Regions from separate parts of the Paenibacillus jiangxiensis genome, predicted to be linked through region 4. Evidence: riboswitches for the same ligand, from Rfam matches in the RefSeq annotation. Region 4 holds a riboswitch; each other region holds the start of a gene.

Evidence for each region. Region 4 has a riboswitch for cobalamin ahead of nikB (nickel ABC transporter permease). Riboswitches for the same ligand answer to the same signal wherever they lie in the genome.
Region 1: another riboswitch for cobalamin. It lies ahead of ACI1P2_RS05215 (FecCD family ABC transporter permease); the one in region 4 lies ahead of nikB (nickel ABC transporter permease).
Region 2: another riboswitch for cobalamin. It lies ahead of ACI1P2_RS09845 ((2Fe-2S) ferredoxin domain-containing protein); the one in region 4 lies ahead of nikB (nickel ABC transporter permease).
Region 3: another riboswitch for cobalamin. It lies ahead of ACI1P2_RS02310 (ABC transporter substrate-binding protein); the one in region 4 lies ahead of nikB (nickel ABC transporter permease).

The regions. Positions count from the first base shown of each region.
Region 1 covers NZ_JBJURI010000004.1:27,357-31,568, reverse strand. Annotated here, with positions in the region: gene ACI1P2_RS05220 (ABC transporter ATP-binding protein) at 1-724, opposite strand, end outside; gene ACI1P2_RS05215 (FecCD family ABC transporter permease) at 721-1,806, opposite strand; cobalamin riboswitch at 2,030-2,232, opposite strand; gene ACI1P2_RS05210 (RraA family protein) at 2,435-3,067, opposite strand; gene ACI1P2_RS05205 (LLM class flavin-dependent oxidoreductase) at 3,087-4,212, opposite strand, start outside.
Region 2 covers NZ_JBJURI010000008.1:9,559-13,770, forward strand. Annotated here, with positions in the region: gene ACI1P2_RS09835 (hypothetical protein) at 1-384, opposite strand, end outside; gene ACI1P2_RS09840 (acyltransferase) at 393-1,166, opposite strand; cobalamin riboswitch at 1,476-1,666, shown strand; gene ACI1P2_RS09845 ((2Fe-2S) ferredoxin domain-containing protein) at 1,847-2,206, shown strand; gene ACI1P2_RS09850 (TerC family protein) at 2,472-3,248, shown strand; gene ACI1P2_RS09855 (hypothetical protein) at 3,228-3,428, opposite strand; gene ACI1P2_RS09860 (glycoside hydrolase family 30 protein) at 3,584-4,212, shown strand, end outside.
Region 3 covers NZ_JBJURI010000002.1:101,100-105,311, reverse strand. Annotated here, with positions in the region: gene ACI1P2_RS02320 (ABC transporter ATP-binding protein) at 1-671, opposite strand, end outside; gene ACI1P2_RS02315 (FecCD family ABC transporter permease) at 671-1,717, opposite strand; gene ACI1P2_RS02310 (ABC transporter substrate-binding protein) at 1,714-2,682, opposite strand; cobalamin riboswitch at 2,866-3,081, opposite strand; gene ACI1P2_RS02305 (histidine phosphatase family protein) at 3,257-3,901, opposite strand; gene cbiB (adenosylcobinamide-phosphate synthase CbiB) at 3,932-4,212, opposite strand, start outside.
Region 4 covers NZ_JBJURI010000018.1:79,972-84,183, forward strand. Annotated here, with positions in the region: gene pdxR (MocR-like pyridoxine biosynthesis transcription factor PdxR) at 1-1,241, shown strand, start outside; cobalamin riboswitch at 1,603-1,773, shown strand; gene nikB (nickel ABC transporter permease) at 1,949-2,887, shown strand; gene nikC (nickel transporter permease) at 2,888-3,730, shown strand; gene ACI1P2_RS17775 (ABC transporter substrate-binding protein) at 3,747-4,212, shown strand, end outside.

The DNA.
Region 1 (4,212 bases), on a different contig from region 4:
GATGCCTGACGACTTCAGTCGCTACTTCAAAAATGGCAAACAGCAGCCTGGGCGTGAGGATTTCCTCCGGTGTCCCGGTTACAATCACCTTACCATCCTTCATGACAACCAGGCGGTCACAGTAGCAGGCCGCGATGTTGAGATCATGCAGAGCCGCCAATGAAGTGATGTTAAGCCCTTTTACCAGATCCATGATTTGCAGCTGATGCTTGATATCCAGATGATTGGTAGGCTCGTCCAGGATGAGAAATTTGGCCTGTTGTGCAAGCGCCCGCGCGATAAAAACACGCTGCTTTTCTCCACCCGATAGGGTTGAGAAGCTGCGGCCCGCGTCCTGCAGTAATCCGACACGTTCCAGCGCCTGCTCCACCAGCCTCAGATCCTCCCCGCTATCCGGCTGATACCACTTTTTATGAGGATTACGCCCCATCATGACCATGTCCTTGACGGAGAAATCGAAGGCGACCGGCGCTTCCTGGCTGACTACTGCGATCTGCCGGGCTGTCTCTTTATGCGATATGGAATGCAAATTCTGTCCGTCAATCGAAATCCGGCCGGAATCGGGCTGCAGGACACGGTAAATATTTTTCAGAAGAGTTGATTTCCCGCTGCCGTTTGGCCCAATCAGCCCGACAAGCTCGCCCTTCCGTACATGCAGCAAAACTGAATCAATCAGTTGTTTATCCTGCACACTGTAGGAGACTTCTTCAACCGACACATTCATTTACCGTCCCCCCCACCAAATGAGTATGTACTTCTGCGCAGCAGCCAGATGAAGAACGGCCCTCCGCATAAGGCTGTAACGATACCAATCGGCAGCTCCTCCGGTGCCAGCACAAGCCGTGCGGCCACATCAGCCCAGATCATGAATATCGCGCCAAACAGCATGCTTAACGGCAGTACCCGGCGGTGATCTGAACCGGTCATCATCCTCGCGATGTGTGGAATCATCAACCCGACGAAGCCGATAGAACCGCTTACAGAGACAATCGTGCCTGTCACCAGGGCTGCAATAACGACGAGTAAAATACGAAAAGCGGCAATGTTGACTCCCAACGTCACTGCCGCCTCCTCCCCCATCAGCAGGGAATTCAGCGAACGGTGCAGGGACAATAGCAGTGCAGCTCCCACAGCAACGATAAGGGCCGGGACGGTCAGATGCTCCCATTTCGCACCGGTCAGACTGCCCATCATCCAGTACATTGCGGAGCGGATACCGTCCGCATGGGGGGCCAATGTAACGATAAAGTTGGTGGCGGCTGACAGCATCATGGAAGTGACAATACCGGACAGCAGCAATCTCGTTGTTGAAATCTCTCCACCGACCTTGGCCAGTACGAACACGAGCACCATAGCAAGCAGTGAGCCTGCAAATGCAGAAAGAGGCAACGCGTATATCCCGAGAAAGCGGAAGGCGCCGAAAATAATCACAAGCACCGCCGCTGTGGATGCTCCTGAAGAAACGCCCAGGATGTAGGGATCAGCCAGCGAGTTTCGTGTCAGTGCTTGAATAGCGGCTCCTGCAACAGCCAATCCGGCTCCAATGACAGCGCCCAGCAGAACTCTGGGGAATCGGATATTCCACACAATATGCTCCTGCGCTTTCGTCCACGATCCATCCATCCAGCTATCCAGGAGAGGAAGATGGGAAAAGGCGATGTTCCACACCTGTACAGGATGAATCTGTACGGGTCCAAGCATAACAGCGATGGTAATGGAAGCGGTCAGAACAACCGTCCATGCGAACAAATGAACCACAAACCATGCCGGTTTAGCCCCGAGTCCTCCATTTTGTTGTTCGTTCATTGAACTCCTTTCCTTCCTTTGTGCTAAAAAGGAGATTATAAGAATGCACAGCAAAAAAGCACCCTCAAGTTTATGAGAGTGCCTGTACTGGATCAGTGAAAAGCGCAGGGCCGTTTCCAGCCTGCCAGTTTCATCACCTTGCCAGGAAATGAAAGCAGCAGTAAGAAAAGCCCGACGACATCATCGTGAACCGTGCCGGCCACCCCCTATCCGCGTAGGTTTGTGACAATACAAGAAGCAGGCAGGTCTCCTGACTTGCGGATCTTCGCCGTCTGCGGTCTTCCCATCGAACAACGACAGTGACCATGAACTTGCAGACCGGCTCCTCGCTTACAGTGGCGGGACCGTGCCGGATTTGCACCGGCTTCCCTTTTAAGACAAGGCTGCGTTTTCACACACCTCGTCACCTGCTCTTTTAAAATATAATATAAAAAATCAATATAATGGTAGCATGTATAGAAGCGGTTGTCCATTGAAGTGCGGCACTTTCTTTGCCTCAAATCAATTGACTTTTGTAATGAGAGCGGCTTCTGCAATCATGGGCAAAACAAGAAGCCTTCCTTCGGAACGGCTGCTCGCGCCTCATTTCCAAGAAAGGCTTTCTTATAATCTGTATAGGATATATGGATTAACCGGGATTCGGAATGGTTCCAAGCACTTTGTCCAAATAAAGTCTGGCTGAAGCTTGGTCTCCACAAATAGCCAAACTTCGTTCTTCATCCTGGTTCAGCTTGTTTCTGGCTGCCTTTGCCACAGCTTGAGCCTGCTCCTCAGGAACCGCAACTACGCCATCGATATCCCCGATAATCCAGTCCCCTGGCCGGATGCTAACCCCTCCTGCAGAGACCGGGATATTGGTATGCCCACCTCCGTATTTATTGCCTGAGGCGATCGTTGCTCCTTTGCTGAAGACAGGGAAATTCAAGCTGCGGATCCCTTCAATATCCCGAATGACACCGTCAACCACCAATCCCTGAAGCTGGAAGGTCTGAGCGAGTCCCACGACGAAATCTCCCGCGACAGCGCGGCGTGTGTCCCCCTGTGCGGCGATGACAAGAATATCTCCCGGCCGGGCCTCCCGAATCCCCCGCAGAACGGCGAGATTGTCCCCGGCAGGAATACTTACCGTAAATGCCCTCCCGGCGATCTTGTGCTGATGATCGATGGGTTTGATGGCATAATCCAGATTCGTCAATCCACCCAGGACATCCGAAATGCATGTCGTCGGCAATCCTTGAAAAATGTTATCGATATCGGACATTTTCTTCTCTCCTAATATTTTATGAGGTGGACACGGTTGAATGACGGTTCGCGGGCACAGGTAAACCGAGATGCTCCCGCAGCGTGCTCCCTTCGTATTCGGTCCGGAACAGTCCGCGGTTCTGCAGCTCAGGAATGACCCCGTCAACAAAATCATCAAATCCGCCCGGCATATAAGGAGGCATAATATTGAAGCCGTCAGCCGCATAACCTTCGAACCACTGCTGAATATGGTCAGCCAATTGAATTGGCGTCCCAACCACGATCCGGTGTCCGCGTGCTCCCGCTACCTCACGGAACAATTGACGCAAGGTCAGCCCCTTGTCCCTGGCAAGCTTCATCAGCAGCTGAGGCCTGCTCTTGCGGCCGCTCGACTCCGGGATATCCGGAACGGGATCATCCAGGGAGTAACCGCGCAGATCATATTCAAAGCGTTCCTCCAAAGTATCATAGGCCCGGGAATCATCAATAAAGCTTTGCAATTCCTCGTATCTCTCCCTGGCCTCCTTCTCCGTTGCTCCAATGACAGGGAACAACCCGGGAAGAATATGAAGATGCTCCGGCAACCGGCCATATTTCGGAAGCAATTCTTTCAAGCTGCTATAGAAATTCTGTGCATCCTCATAGCTCTGCTGCGCAGTAAATACCACCTCTCCAATCAGTGCGGCCAATTCCTGACCGGGGCCGGATGAACCCGCCTGAATGATGACAGGATGACCTTGCGGACTCTGGCTTACATTGAGCGGACCCTTGACGGAGAAATACTTGCCCTTATGATTCAGCTCATGTACTTTGCGCTTGTCGATGTATTCCCCGGTCTCCTTGTTTACAATGTATGGGTCCTGTTCCCAGCTGTCCCACAGTCCTTTCACAACCTCTACGAATTCAGCTGCGCGCTCATACCGCAGGCTGTGCTCCAGGTGGTCTTGTGCGGAGAAATTGCGGGCCGCTTCCTGCGTGGACGTGGTCACCACGTTCCATGCTGCCCGGCCGTCGCTCAGCTTATCGACGGAAGCAATAAGCCGCGCCAGATTAAAGGGATCATAATAAGTGGTTGAAGCCGTGACCGCCAAACCGATCCGGCGGGTTACCGTGGACAGTGCCGCCAGCAGTGTGATTGGCTCAAACCGCGCCACAACGGACGGC
Region 2 (4,212 bases), on a different contig from region 4:
AGCAGCAGAGCTTCTTGCTTCCCGTCTGAGTTTAGGCCGCTTTGGTTTGGGTAGGGGACCGAAGAAAATGGAGGCATAAGGAAGATAGCGTCCGGCCATGGATACCACGAACCAGGCAAGGGTCAGCGCCAGTATGAAGCCGCCTGCATACCAGAGATGGAGCAGCCAGGCCGTGCCGGTTTGCGGCGAGAAATGACGGTACAGCAGCAGAACGAGTGGGTGCAGCAAATACACGCCGAATGAAACCGAGCCCAGCTGCGCCAGCCCGCGCCCAAGGGCGAAACGCCCCTGATGGTATACCACGGAGGCGATTTGCAGCAGTACAAGTACGCTTAGCGAAGCGTAAATGTTGTACAGCAGCTCGTAAAGAAGCGAATTGTACAAAACACCGTTCAGACCGTCTCATACCAGATGTACACATGGGCCAGCCCTACCGCCAACCATAGAGTCCAGAGGAGGCCCCAGACAGCGATTCGTGTTCCTGAAGCATGTTCTTTGCGCACAATGAGCCATTGTTTGATTTTCGGATAGTAGATGCCGAGCGCAGAGCCGAGCATGTAATATGCCATGTAAGAAAGTACCCAGCTGCCGCGGTTCTCCACCTGAAAGTAATACTTGTTGGCGATCACAAAAGCCCACTGCAGCACAAAGCCAATCACAACCGTCCAGCTGCGCAATCTGCGAAACCTTTTGAACAGCCACAGGAACAGCGGGAACAGCAGATAAAACTGCGCATTTATAAATACAAAGTACAGATGGGTGTAGGCCTTGCCGGTAACAAGCTTGGTGAAGAAGGAGCGGATCAGTTCTCCCGCATCCATGCCGGGGCCTCCAGCGGATGCCTGCAGCAGGCCGAAATAAATCAAAGAAAAAACGAAATACGGCACCAGGATATACAACAGCCTTTGCTTATAAAAATGCTTGATCAAACTGCTGCTGAGCGGCCGGTCCAAATAGTTGTAAAAAAGCACAAATGCGCTAAGCGCAATAAACGTGGATGTTCCGAATTTCAGGAAGATGTTCAGAAAGTTATAGAAGAAATAATAGTGAGATCCAGTCAATTGCAGTGTGGCAGACGACGTAGAATGGACTATAATGACTCCCATAATCGCAAATGCCCTGACAACCTGCAGCTCAGGGACTTTTTCTTTCTTAGCAGTGCTCATACACGAATCATGTCCTTTCGGTTTCTAAGTGCCATTTCATTAAAACGCATTTTTCTGAAATGTAAGAAAGAATTTACTGGAAATTTGCTGAAAGGTTCTTTGTAGACCTAGATGGATATGCAACCGAAAATAAAGGCCGAAGACTTGACAACCAGTAGTTGAAAATTGGATTGACCATAAGTAAGGATACAAAATGTATTTAACGATATCGTATTCTATTTGTTTTGTAGGGAGGAGATGAGCAAAGCTGTACAACAGTCAGTTCAGTGAGTCCGTATAAATGCTCGTCATTCTGTCCCGGGTCCGTTATAATGGAAGCATCTCGCAGGTGCCCCGGCCGTAAGGCAGGGGTTAAAAGGGAATAGGGTGAAAATCCCTAGCGGTCGCGCCGCTGTAACCGGGGAGCCTCCTTCCATACATGTCACTCAGCATTACTGGGGAAGACGGAAGACAGGCGCCGATCCGGGAGCCAGAAGACCTGCCTGCAGGTTCGCATCAGCCCTTCGCGGTTAAGGAACGGTGTACATAATATGGAGATCGGGACCCGTATGTGGTCTGCGGTCTGTTCTCTTATGTACTCTTGCCCTCTGCCTTTTGCGGTCTGAGGGCTTTTTTGGGTCAACATGAAGCCGGACACGGAGAGGCTTATGCGAGATCACGGTGCATGGGAGAGGATATGAATGGAGCAAGTGGCAACGAAAAGAAGAGTGCTCGGCCAGGTTATGATCTGCAACGGCTGCTGCTGTGGTCGGACAGAGAAGGGAAAACCGGGCATCCCGCTCGACAGGCTGAAGAGCAGATGGAAGGAAGAGAAGCTGCTTAAGAGCATCCAGCTGACGGTAACCGGCTGTCTTGGTCCTTGCGATATTGCCAATGTCGTATCGATTCAGACGCCGGATGGTCCGGTGTGGTTCGGTGGTATTAAAGAGGAAGACCTTTATGATGAATTACTGGAATGGGCGATCGCCTCGCGGGATCAGGACAAGCTGCTGGAGCTGCCGGCCAATCTTCTGCCTTACCGGTTCGAGCGTTTTCAGTAAAGTAACAAAATATGAACAACACAAACCTGCCGCTTTAAGGTGGGTTTGTTGTGTTGGCTGGGACACGGTTTCAGCTTCGGGCATGATATCTTCTTTTTTATATATTTAATGAATGAAACGAGCCATAACTTGACAGCGTAAATAGGGAAGGGAATGACGGTACAACTAAAGCCGGATCAAAATCCTCTGTTTTAACCGAAACTTAGGTTTAAAGCGGGAAGTTTGTCGTAATGAACATACTCTTAATAAGAGAGGAGAAGTACTGTTGGAATCCATTTGGCTGGAGTATGCATGGGCATTACTGATTCTTATTGCATTGGAGGGTTTGCTATCGGCGGATAATGCCCTGGTGCTGGCGGTTATCGCAAAGCATTTACCGGAGGACCAGAAGAAGAAAGCCATCAATTATGGGATCATTATGGCTTTTGTTTTTCGCTTTGTCGCACTGTTTGCGATATCGTTTATTGCCAACGTCTGGCAAATACAGGCGATCGGGGCTGCTTATCTGCTATACCTGGGGTTAAAGCACATCATCAAAGCACGTTTCGGCAAGAAAAACGAGAATATTCGCGAGGACGTAAAGAAAGATGCGGCAGGAAAAGGCTTTTGGCCAACCGTAGGAAAAATTGCTATTGCGGATCTCGCCTTTGCGATTGATTCCATTCTTGCTGCAGTGGCTCTGGCACTGGGGCTTCCCGATTCACCGCTTGGGGATTTCGGTGGTATGGACGGCGGACAATTCATCGTTGTATTGCTTGGCGGAATCGCCGGGCTCGTCCTGATCAAATTCGCGGCCACATGGTTTGTAAAACTGCTCGCTCAACGGCCAGCACTGGAGACCACGGCTTATGCAATTGTGGCATGGGTCGGTGTCAAACTCGCCGTGATTACTCTGGCTCATGAAGATATTGGTGTGTTGGATCATCATTTCCCGCATAGTACAGGCTGGACCCTTGTCTTTTATGGTGTCTTGGTTGCGATAGCACTTCTCGGATGGTTTGCGCCATCGAATAAAAAACAGTCACAGACAGATCTGCCATAGATTCAACCTTTCGGTAAAGCGTTTGGCAGAATAAATTGCCCCTGTTATAATGAGTTCACATCCGTGCTGGTTCAGCGCGGATTTTTTTTGCAGCAAAGCTTCTTGCCATGCGACGAAATCACCTTGGATTTGGGCAAATTTCACGCGGTTTAGATCATCTGTTTTTCCCGGCTTCTGCATTAAAATTAGATCAAGCTAAAGAACGACGCCATGCTTGTAAAGCCACAAAAGAAATGGGCTAACATAGCAGCGGCGCCCACTTGATCTAACCGGGAGGACAGGTTATGACAAAGAAAAATATCCGCTGGATTTCGACTTCACAGCAGCATAGATGGATGGAGAAAGAGGCCTCTGAAGCCCCGGGCGTGTCCACCAATCTGGAGCTGACCGGGGAACTGTTTCAGGAAGTGGACGGTTTCGGAGGATGCTTCAACGAACTGGGATACGTGGCATTGCAGCATTTAAGTGATGAAGACCGCAGACAGGTCTTTCACTCGCTGTTCCATCCGGAGGGAGAGCACCGGTTCAGCATCTGCAGGCTGCCCATCGGTGCAAGTGATTACGCACTGGAATGGTACAGCCATAACGAAACGGACGGCGACCTGACGATGGAGCATTTCTCCATTGAACGGGATCGTAAATATCTCATTCCATATATTAAAGAAGCGATGCAATTCAATCCGGACCTGAAGCTTTTTGCCTCTCCATGGAGCCCGCCGACGTGGATGAAATCTCCCAGAGCCTATAATTACGGAACACTCCGCTGGGAAAAGGATATTTTGCAAGCATATGCGCTCTATTTTGTGAAATTTGTGCAGGCTTATCAGGAAGAAGGCATTACCATCCACCAGATTCATGTGCAAAATGAGGTCATTGCAGACCAGAAGTTTCCGTCCTGTGTCTGGACTGGCGAGCAATTAAAGGAGTTTATCCGCGATTATCTGGGCCCTGCTTTTGCAGAGCA
Region 3 (4,212 bases), on a different contig from region 4:
CCCGCTCCCTCGATACGGCCGTTTTTCAGCACAAGCAAAGAATCGCAAAATTGAGCCGCCAGATTCAGATCATGCAGGACGGCAATGATGGTAATGTCCGCTTTCGCCCGCCACTCGGCCAGCAGTTCCATGAACTGGAGCTGATAATGAAGATCGAGGTATGTCGTAGGCTCATCCAGCAGCAGAATCTGCGGGTCCTGGGCCATCACTTTGGCGAGCGCCACCCGCTGCCGCTGACCCCCGCTCAGCTCGTCCAGCCTCCGTTCGGCTAAGGGCGCAAGCCCAAGCTGATCCAGCACGCGTTCAACGATATCTGTGTCAGCATCCCTGCCGGCCCAATCCAGATGAGGATATCTGCCCATTTCCACGACATCCCTGACCGAATACCCGACCGGAGGCACTCCTTCCTGCTGCAGCACGGCGACAATGCGCGAAAGCTCCTTGCGTCCGTAGGCAGCCGCGTCCCGGCCTTGAATGTGAACGATTCCAGCATCAGGCCTGTCCACCCCGGACAGCAGCCGGATCAGGGTTGATTTGCCGCTCCCGTTCGGGCCGACGATCCCCCACCACTCTCCGGCGGTAACGCCCCAATTGATATCGGATAACGCCTGCACCCGGCCAAAGGTTTTATGCACCCCCGACACGTTGGCTGCCCTGAATTGGGTGCCCATCACGACAGCTCTCCTTTCCGCTGTTTCTTATTGCGCTGCAGCAGGTAAGCGAAGAACGGAGCTCCCACAAATGCCGTAACGACCCCGAGCGGAATTTCCGTCGGTGCCAGCAGCGTGCGTGCGGCCGTGTCCGCCCATACCATGAAGATGGCGCCTCCCAGCGCGGACAGCGGAATGATCAGCCGGTAGTCCGGTCCGGTCAGCAGGCGGATCATATGCGGCACAACGAGCCCCACAAAGCCGATCACCCCGCAGACAGATACCGACGCCGCCGTCAGAAAAGTCGCCGCTATCAGCACCCACAGCTTCGTCCTGTCCACATTTACGCCCATATATGCGGCCTGCCTTTCTCCTAACGCCAGCATGTTCAATACACGGGCTTTGCTGCACAGGAACACCAGCCCGAGCATGACGTAAGGAAGAATAATGCCCGGATACGCCCAGCCCTTCAGGCTGAGACTGCCCATCGTCCAATACAGGATTTCATTGACGGTCTCCTTGGACATGGCGGTCAGCAAAGAGACTACCGCTCCCAGAAAGGACTGCATGACCACACCTGAAAGGATCAGGCTTTGGGTGGGAATTTTTCCGTTTTCCCCTGCCAGCAGGATCACAACATATAAAGTAAGGATTCCTGTAGTGAAAGCCACCAGCGGCAGGGTCCAGAGGCCGAAAAATGAATACTGGAGTCCCCAGTAAATCAAAAATGCCGCTCCGACCGACGCGCCCGACGATACCCCAAGAGTAAAGGGATCAGCTAGCGGGTTGCGCAGCACCCCCTGGAAGGCTGCGCCCGCAAGCGCAAGCGCCGCACCAGTCAGCATGCCGAGCAGAACGCGCGGCAGGCGCACGTTAACAATAATTTGCTCGGTAGGAGCGTCCCAGAACGGCGTTATATATGCCCCGGCCCACGGCAGGCGGTGCATCAGAATGCCCGCGATCTGCTGGACAGGCAGCCGTACTGAGCCGATGCCCAGGCAGATCAGTACGGTCAGGATCAGCAGAACGAATCCGGCCAGCCCGTAAGCGGTAAGCTTGCGGTTCATTTAAAAATTTCTGGATAGATGGCTTTGGCCACTTCCTTGAGCCCTTCCGTCACACGCGGCCCCGGGCGGCTGAGCAGGTTGTCGTCCAGACCGAACACGCGGTTGTTGCGAATTGCATTGATGTGGCTCCAGCCGTCACGTCCTTTGATGATCTGCTCCAGGGTCCGGCCATTCTCATCCACCACACTTTTGCTGTACAGGATGACATCCGGATTAGCCGCGATGACCTTCTCTTCGCTGATCTGGTTCCAGCCTTCCGTGTCGGAAGCGATGTTCTCTCCTCCTGCCAGACTAATCAGCTCGTCCATAAATTCACCCTTGCCAACCGTCCAGCCTGGCGAAAATTCAACATAAACCCGCAATCTTTGGTCCTCGCCGATATTTTTAACACCTTCCTGCACCTCGGCGATATCGGCCTTCATTTTATCGGTAATTGACTTTGCTTCTTTCTGGCGGTCCATAATTTTGCCATACAGGGTGATGTTATTCATGACGTCCTCTACCGTCTTCGGATCGGTCTTGAAGATGGTAATGCCCAGCTCGCGCAGCTTGTTGACGGCCTCTTCACTCATCGATATGCCTGTAAAAACAATGTCAGGCTGGGCAGCGATAATGGCCTCTTCATTCGGCTTTGTAATGCCACCCATTTTCGGTTTGGATTTGGCCGTTGCCGGGTAATCGTCATAATCCGATACACCGACGATTTCCTTGTCCAATCCAAGAGCGAACAGCGCCTCCGTCTCGGCCGGGGATACGGAAATCACCTTCTCCGGAGCTTTCTCAAAAGTAAACTCCTGTCCGGTCGCATCCTTGACGGTCAACGGATAAACCGTAGCACCCGCCTCTTCCGCCGGTGCCGTCTGCTGCGGCGAAGCGCCGCTGTCTCCTGCAGCCTCGTTGCCTGCCCCTTGATTCCCGCATGCAGCAAGCGCCACAGTCAGCATCAGTGCCAGCAGCACGGGCATCCAATTCTTTATTGATCTGGTCACAGTGTTACTCCCCTTTTCTTCTGTATATTCCGGCTGTGCAAAAGAGAGCCCGGCCCTCATGAGAGGACCGGGCTCTGCGCCAGCCGATATCCACGGCAGGCATGTGCCGTGCCCACGGATTCATAGCCGCGAACCCGCCATCCTTTCCTCGAAGGAGCGACGGTCTAAGCGGACCGGGCAGGTCTCCTGACTTACGGGAATTGCTCAAGGCCGGCGCCTTCCCGCCGCGGCTTCAGCCGCGGCAGTGGCGTATCGCCGTCCATACCCGTTTCACAGTGGCGGGACCGTGCCGGAATTGCACCGGCTTCCCTTTTAACAGAACGGCGTAATTCGCAGGTATCCACCGCCGCTCTGACCTGGTCTGCTGTTAACTTTAATCATTTTCAAAGTGATTATAGGTGAAAAAAGACGGCTGTACAACCCGAACAACCAGCAAGTCTGCCGTCAAATCAAGGAAAACCCGCCGGAATGGACTTTACAAATTTGTGAACGATTCAGGCCAGGCCGGAATTTGGCGGCCCAATTCAGGGTTAGGCAGGCAATGCCGGGGTTAGGGAAATGAGATGTTTCTCAGCCAGCTTCCCGTAATGCGCCCATCCTCATATCTTAGACGCAGCCCGGCCATGCCGGCGGGCGGCAGCTGAATGGACCAGAAGTCCAGACCGGGCACGGTCAGCGCAGCCAGCTGACGGATCACGCCGCCATGGGTGACAGCCAGTACGGCAGGAATTCCTTCCGCATCACTCTCTTCCCCCGGCAGAACCTTCTCCCGCAGAGAGTTTAGAAAGCCGGTCAGTCTGTCCTCAAAATGCTCCAGACTCTCACCTCCGGGCGGAGTGACACGGCGCGGATCATCCAGCCAGGACCTGTACAGCTGCATATCTTTAAGTGATTCGTAAGTTTCGCCATCCCATTCCCCGAAATCCAGCTCACGCAGCCTGACGTCCGGGACAGCTTCAGCCGCAAGCTGCGGCGCAGCCAGCCTCAGTGTCTCTATACAGCGGCGGAGGTCACTGCAGTACACTCTGGCAAAACACATCCCGTGCAGCCGCTGCCCAAGCGGCCTCAGCTCACCCTTCGCCTCCGGGAGCAGCCCCGGATCGGCATGTCCCACATAACGCTTCTCACGGTTCCACTGCGTTGTCCCATGCCGGACCAGAATTAAATTCAGTTCAAGGAGCGCATTGCTGCTCATTTTCCATACCTCCCCACAGAATCGGACTTGTCATTGCGACAAAATCACGATCCACCTTATTCCTCCGGCTGCCACGCACAGCAGGACGAACAGCCAGGAAGAGAGGAACATCAGCGCGGTTGTCCGCCTGATATCCTCCGCTTCCAGCGGTCGGATTGGATCCCCCATATAGGCCCTAAAGGAGCGTACCCCATGGTATACATTGTACCCGCCCAGTCTGACGCCAAGCGCGCCCGCGACCGCTGATTCCGGGAAACCGCTGTTCGGGCTCGGATGCAGCCGTGCATCACGCCGTACCGTCCGCCAGCTGC
Region 4 (4,212 bases):
AGCGGCTAAGCGCAGAGGGATATTTAAGTACGCAAACCGGCTCAGGCACTTATATCGCCGAAAATGTGCAAAACGAGCCTGTCCGGCTGACTGCGCAAGAAGCGGCTGCGGCCGCCATCCAAGCTCCTGTCATCCATGAAATTGATTTTGATCCGGGCGCTCCTGATTTGCGGCATTTTCCGCGCAGGCTATGGAGTAAATATGTACGGGAAATCATGAGCTATGAAATGGACCACATTTTTGATTATGGCGATTGCCGGGGCAATAAAGCGTTGAGGGAAGCTATAACACGTTATGTGTACCGTGCCAAGGGTATCCGCTGCAGCCCGGATGATATCCTCATCACTTCAGGCACCTCGAACAGCATACTGCTGCTTGCCTCCTCTTTCTCCGGTCAATTTCAAACGGTTTATATTGAAGATCCAACGATTGGGTTTACCGGCGATATTTTTGGGCGGTTAAACTATGATATTCATCCCGTTTCAGTGGATCGTGAAGGGCTGGTGATAAATGATATCCCTCCTACGGCCCCCCAGGGATTCATCATTATCACACCTTCCCACCAATTCCCGACAGGCAGTGTTCTTTCCCTGCAACGCAGGCAAGAAGCTGTAGAACTCGCCGAAAGGACGGGACATTATATTGTGGAAGACGATTATGACAGCGAATTTCGCTATCAGGGGAACCCTGTTCCGCCCCTGCAGACGCTGGCCCCCTCGCGGGTGATTTATGCCGGCACGTTCAGCAAAACCTTGTCACCGGCGCTGCGGATCGGCTTTCTGATCGTGCCGCCAGCCATCATGGATCAGGTGCTGCAAACGAAGTGCGATATGAATTTGACTTCCTCCGGTTTTACCCAGTCAGCCCTGGCCCGCTTCATAAATGACGGCCATTTCGAAAGGCATATCCACAAAATGAAGGCACTCTATAGAAAGAAACGTATTTTTCTGGAAAAGAAGGTTCGTCAACTGTTTAAGGATGAAGTCCGGATTTTGGGGGATGAGGCTGGTATGCACGTACAGCTCGCATTTCCTCCCGGGGAATATGGGGATGCCGATTGGCGCCAGCTGGAATCGTACGGCGTGCAGATCGGCACCTTTGAAGACTATGCAAAAATCAAAGGCGCCTACCCAGGCAGGCTGGTTCTCGGCTATGGGAACTTGACGATGGAAGAGATTGACGAGGGTCTGCGCAGACTGCATCAATTTACCGAAACGGTCAAGCTTGGGTTAAAAGGCTGAAAGAAGCAGAAAAGCTTTGCCCATTCCATGCACGCCCGTTATACTGAAGGAGCATGCCAAGAGGATGCGCAGTGTTATGTAATGCAAGCATGCTGATCATGGCTTCATTTATTATCAACAATCATATATGGAACTGGGTGCCCCATCTACAAGTGAGTGTTCAAAAAGTCAGGTTTTTAGCACCGAGAAGGTTGAATGAAGCTAGGGACTGAGGAGCGGAGCGTACGTTGGGTACGTGAGCACCTGAAATGTTTCCGCAGGAAACATACTTCGGAAGCATCCGCTTAGTCCCGGCTGAATTCAAGATTCGATGTCGAGTCCGCTTCCTGACTTACTTCGTGATCAAAAGATGACTTTTTGAACCCCCTCTACAAGGATGGCTGCTTAAAAGGGAAGTCCGGTGCAATACCGGCGCGGTCCCGCCACTGTAACAGAGGAGTCGCAGCAAGTGTCACTGGGTTATAACCCGGGAAGGCCGCTGCAAGGATGATGATTCTGGAGCCAGGAGACCTGCCCGTTCAACAACACGGCAATGCCTACGGGAGATAGGAAGGTGTTACAAGAGTCCGATTTTCATTGAAAATCAGTCTATTTGGAGCGACTTTTTTCCGTTTTTATGCGGGAGAAGTCGCTCTTTTTGCTTGTATATTTTCAACATGCTGTTATGCAGCAGTATTTACTACCCTCAGGAAAGGACGGCGAATGGCGTGAGCCGATATATTGTCCAAAGATTGCTCCAACTGGCCGCCGTGCTGCTGGGCATTTCGTTCCTGACCTTCCTGCTCACCTACCTGTCGCCGGGTGACCCTGCACGATTGATGCTGATGTCTACAGGAGTTACTCCCTCAGAGGAACTGGTCGCACAGGTGCGGACGGAGCTGGGGCTGGACGAGCCTTTCCTTGTTCGGTATGGCTCATGGGTCCTGCATGCGCTGACCGGTGATTTTGGCATGTCCTATAAATACGGATATCCGGTGACAGAGGTCCTGCTGTCCAGAATGCCTGCTACGCTGGAACTTGCCGGTGCCGCTCTGCTGCTGGTGGTGCTGATCTCCTTTCCGCTGGGAATGACAGCTGCAAAGCAGCCGAATCGTGCGAAGGACTATTTCATCCGTGTGTTTTCCTTTGCAGGGCTGTCCATGCCGAGCTTCTGGCTGGGACTGCTGCTAATGCTGCTCTTCGCAGTCAGGCTGCAGCTGCTGCCGGTCATGGGACGGTCAGGAGTCCGCAGCCTGATCCTCCCGGCCTGCACGCTGGCTGTGCCGTTGATTGCGCAGTATAGCGGGCAGATTCGCACGGTGCTGCTGGAGGAAATGTCCCAGGATTATGTGATCGGGGCCAGGGCGCGTGGTGTGCGGGAGGGCACGGTCATGCTGCGGTATGTTCTGCCGAATGCGCTGCTGCCGCTAATGACGCTGCTTGGGATGTCTGCAGGCGCTTTACTTGGCGGCGCAGCGATCATAGAGAGTGTGTTCGGCTGGCCGGGCGTGGGTCAGCTGGCGCTGGAGGCGATCATCGCACGCGATTATCCGCTGATTCAGGGTTATGTCATCTGGATGGCCGTCATCTATGTATCTATTAACTTGGTCGTGGACGTTTGGACTCATATACGGGACCCGCGGCTTAGACTTGGAGAGGACGTGTAGATGAGAATGCTGATACAACAGCTGGCACAGTTATGGATACAGCAGCGGCTATTCTCCATCTGGTTTGGACTGGCCGGACTATGGCTGATGCTGGCGATATTCGCCCCTTTATTGGCTCCACATGATCCCCTTGCAACGGACTTCACGAAGGTGCTGCAGCCGCCGGACAGGCAGTACCCCTTGGGAACGGATCAACTGGGACGCTGTGTGCTGTCACGGGTGCTGTACGGAGCAAGGACCTCCTTGCTCATGACCTTCGTTTTAGTCGTGGTTGTTGCTGCGATTGGCGTGACGATTGGCGTACTGGCAGGTTATGCGGGCAAATGGGTGGATAGCGTGTTTATGCGGCTCGCGGACACACTGATGGCGTTTCCGGGAATTATTTTTGCCATTGCGGTTGCGGGCATGCTTGGTCCCGGTCTGATTCACACCGTAGTGGCACTCTCCGTCGTGTGGTGGGCCAAATATGCCCGCATGGTGCGCAGTCTGGTCATTCAGCATAAGCAAAAGGAATATATCACTGCCGCTGCGCTCGGCGGGGCACGCCCTGTCCGTATTCTGGCGCGCTATATCCTGCCCAATGTGCTGCCGCCGCTAATCGTTATGGCAATGATGGATATCGGCGGCATGTTATTGTCCATCTCGGGTTTGTCCTTTCTCGGACTCGGCGCACAGCCGCCAGAGCCGGAGTGGGGAGCGCTGTTGAACGAAGGACGAAGATATATGCAGACCGCACCCTGGCTGCTGATTTATCCGGGTCTTGCTATTTTTTGCACGGTCATGATCTTTAATCTGCTGGGGGACAGCCTGCGTGACGTGCTTGATCCCAGACATAAGCGCTAGAATGGGAGGAGATATAATGAATAGGCGGAACAATGCTTATTACACGAATCGATTTGGAAGTATAACTGTATGGGTGTTCATGGTGCTGCTGCTGTCTGCATGTGGTGGAACAGCGGGCAATTCCGGCTCTGGCGGTGCAGAGAGTACACAAGCTGCTGGAGCTGCGGGTTCTGCTGCGGCAGGAAATGAAGCAACTGCGGGCAAGCACCTGAATGTGGCATTGTTCTGGTTAGGGACAAATCTTGATCCGGCAGAGGAATGGAACGGCTGGACGTTGACACGCGCGGCCATCGGTGAAACGCTCATCCAGTTCGATGAGAAGATGCAGATGGTTCCCAAGCTCGCAGATCGCTGGGAGCGATTGGATGATAAGACCTGGCTATTCCATATCCGCGAAGGGGTAACCTTCCACAATGGGCATCCGGTGACGGCAGAGGCAGTACAGAAGTCATTTGAACGCTCGCTGTCCCTGAACCCGCGAG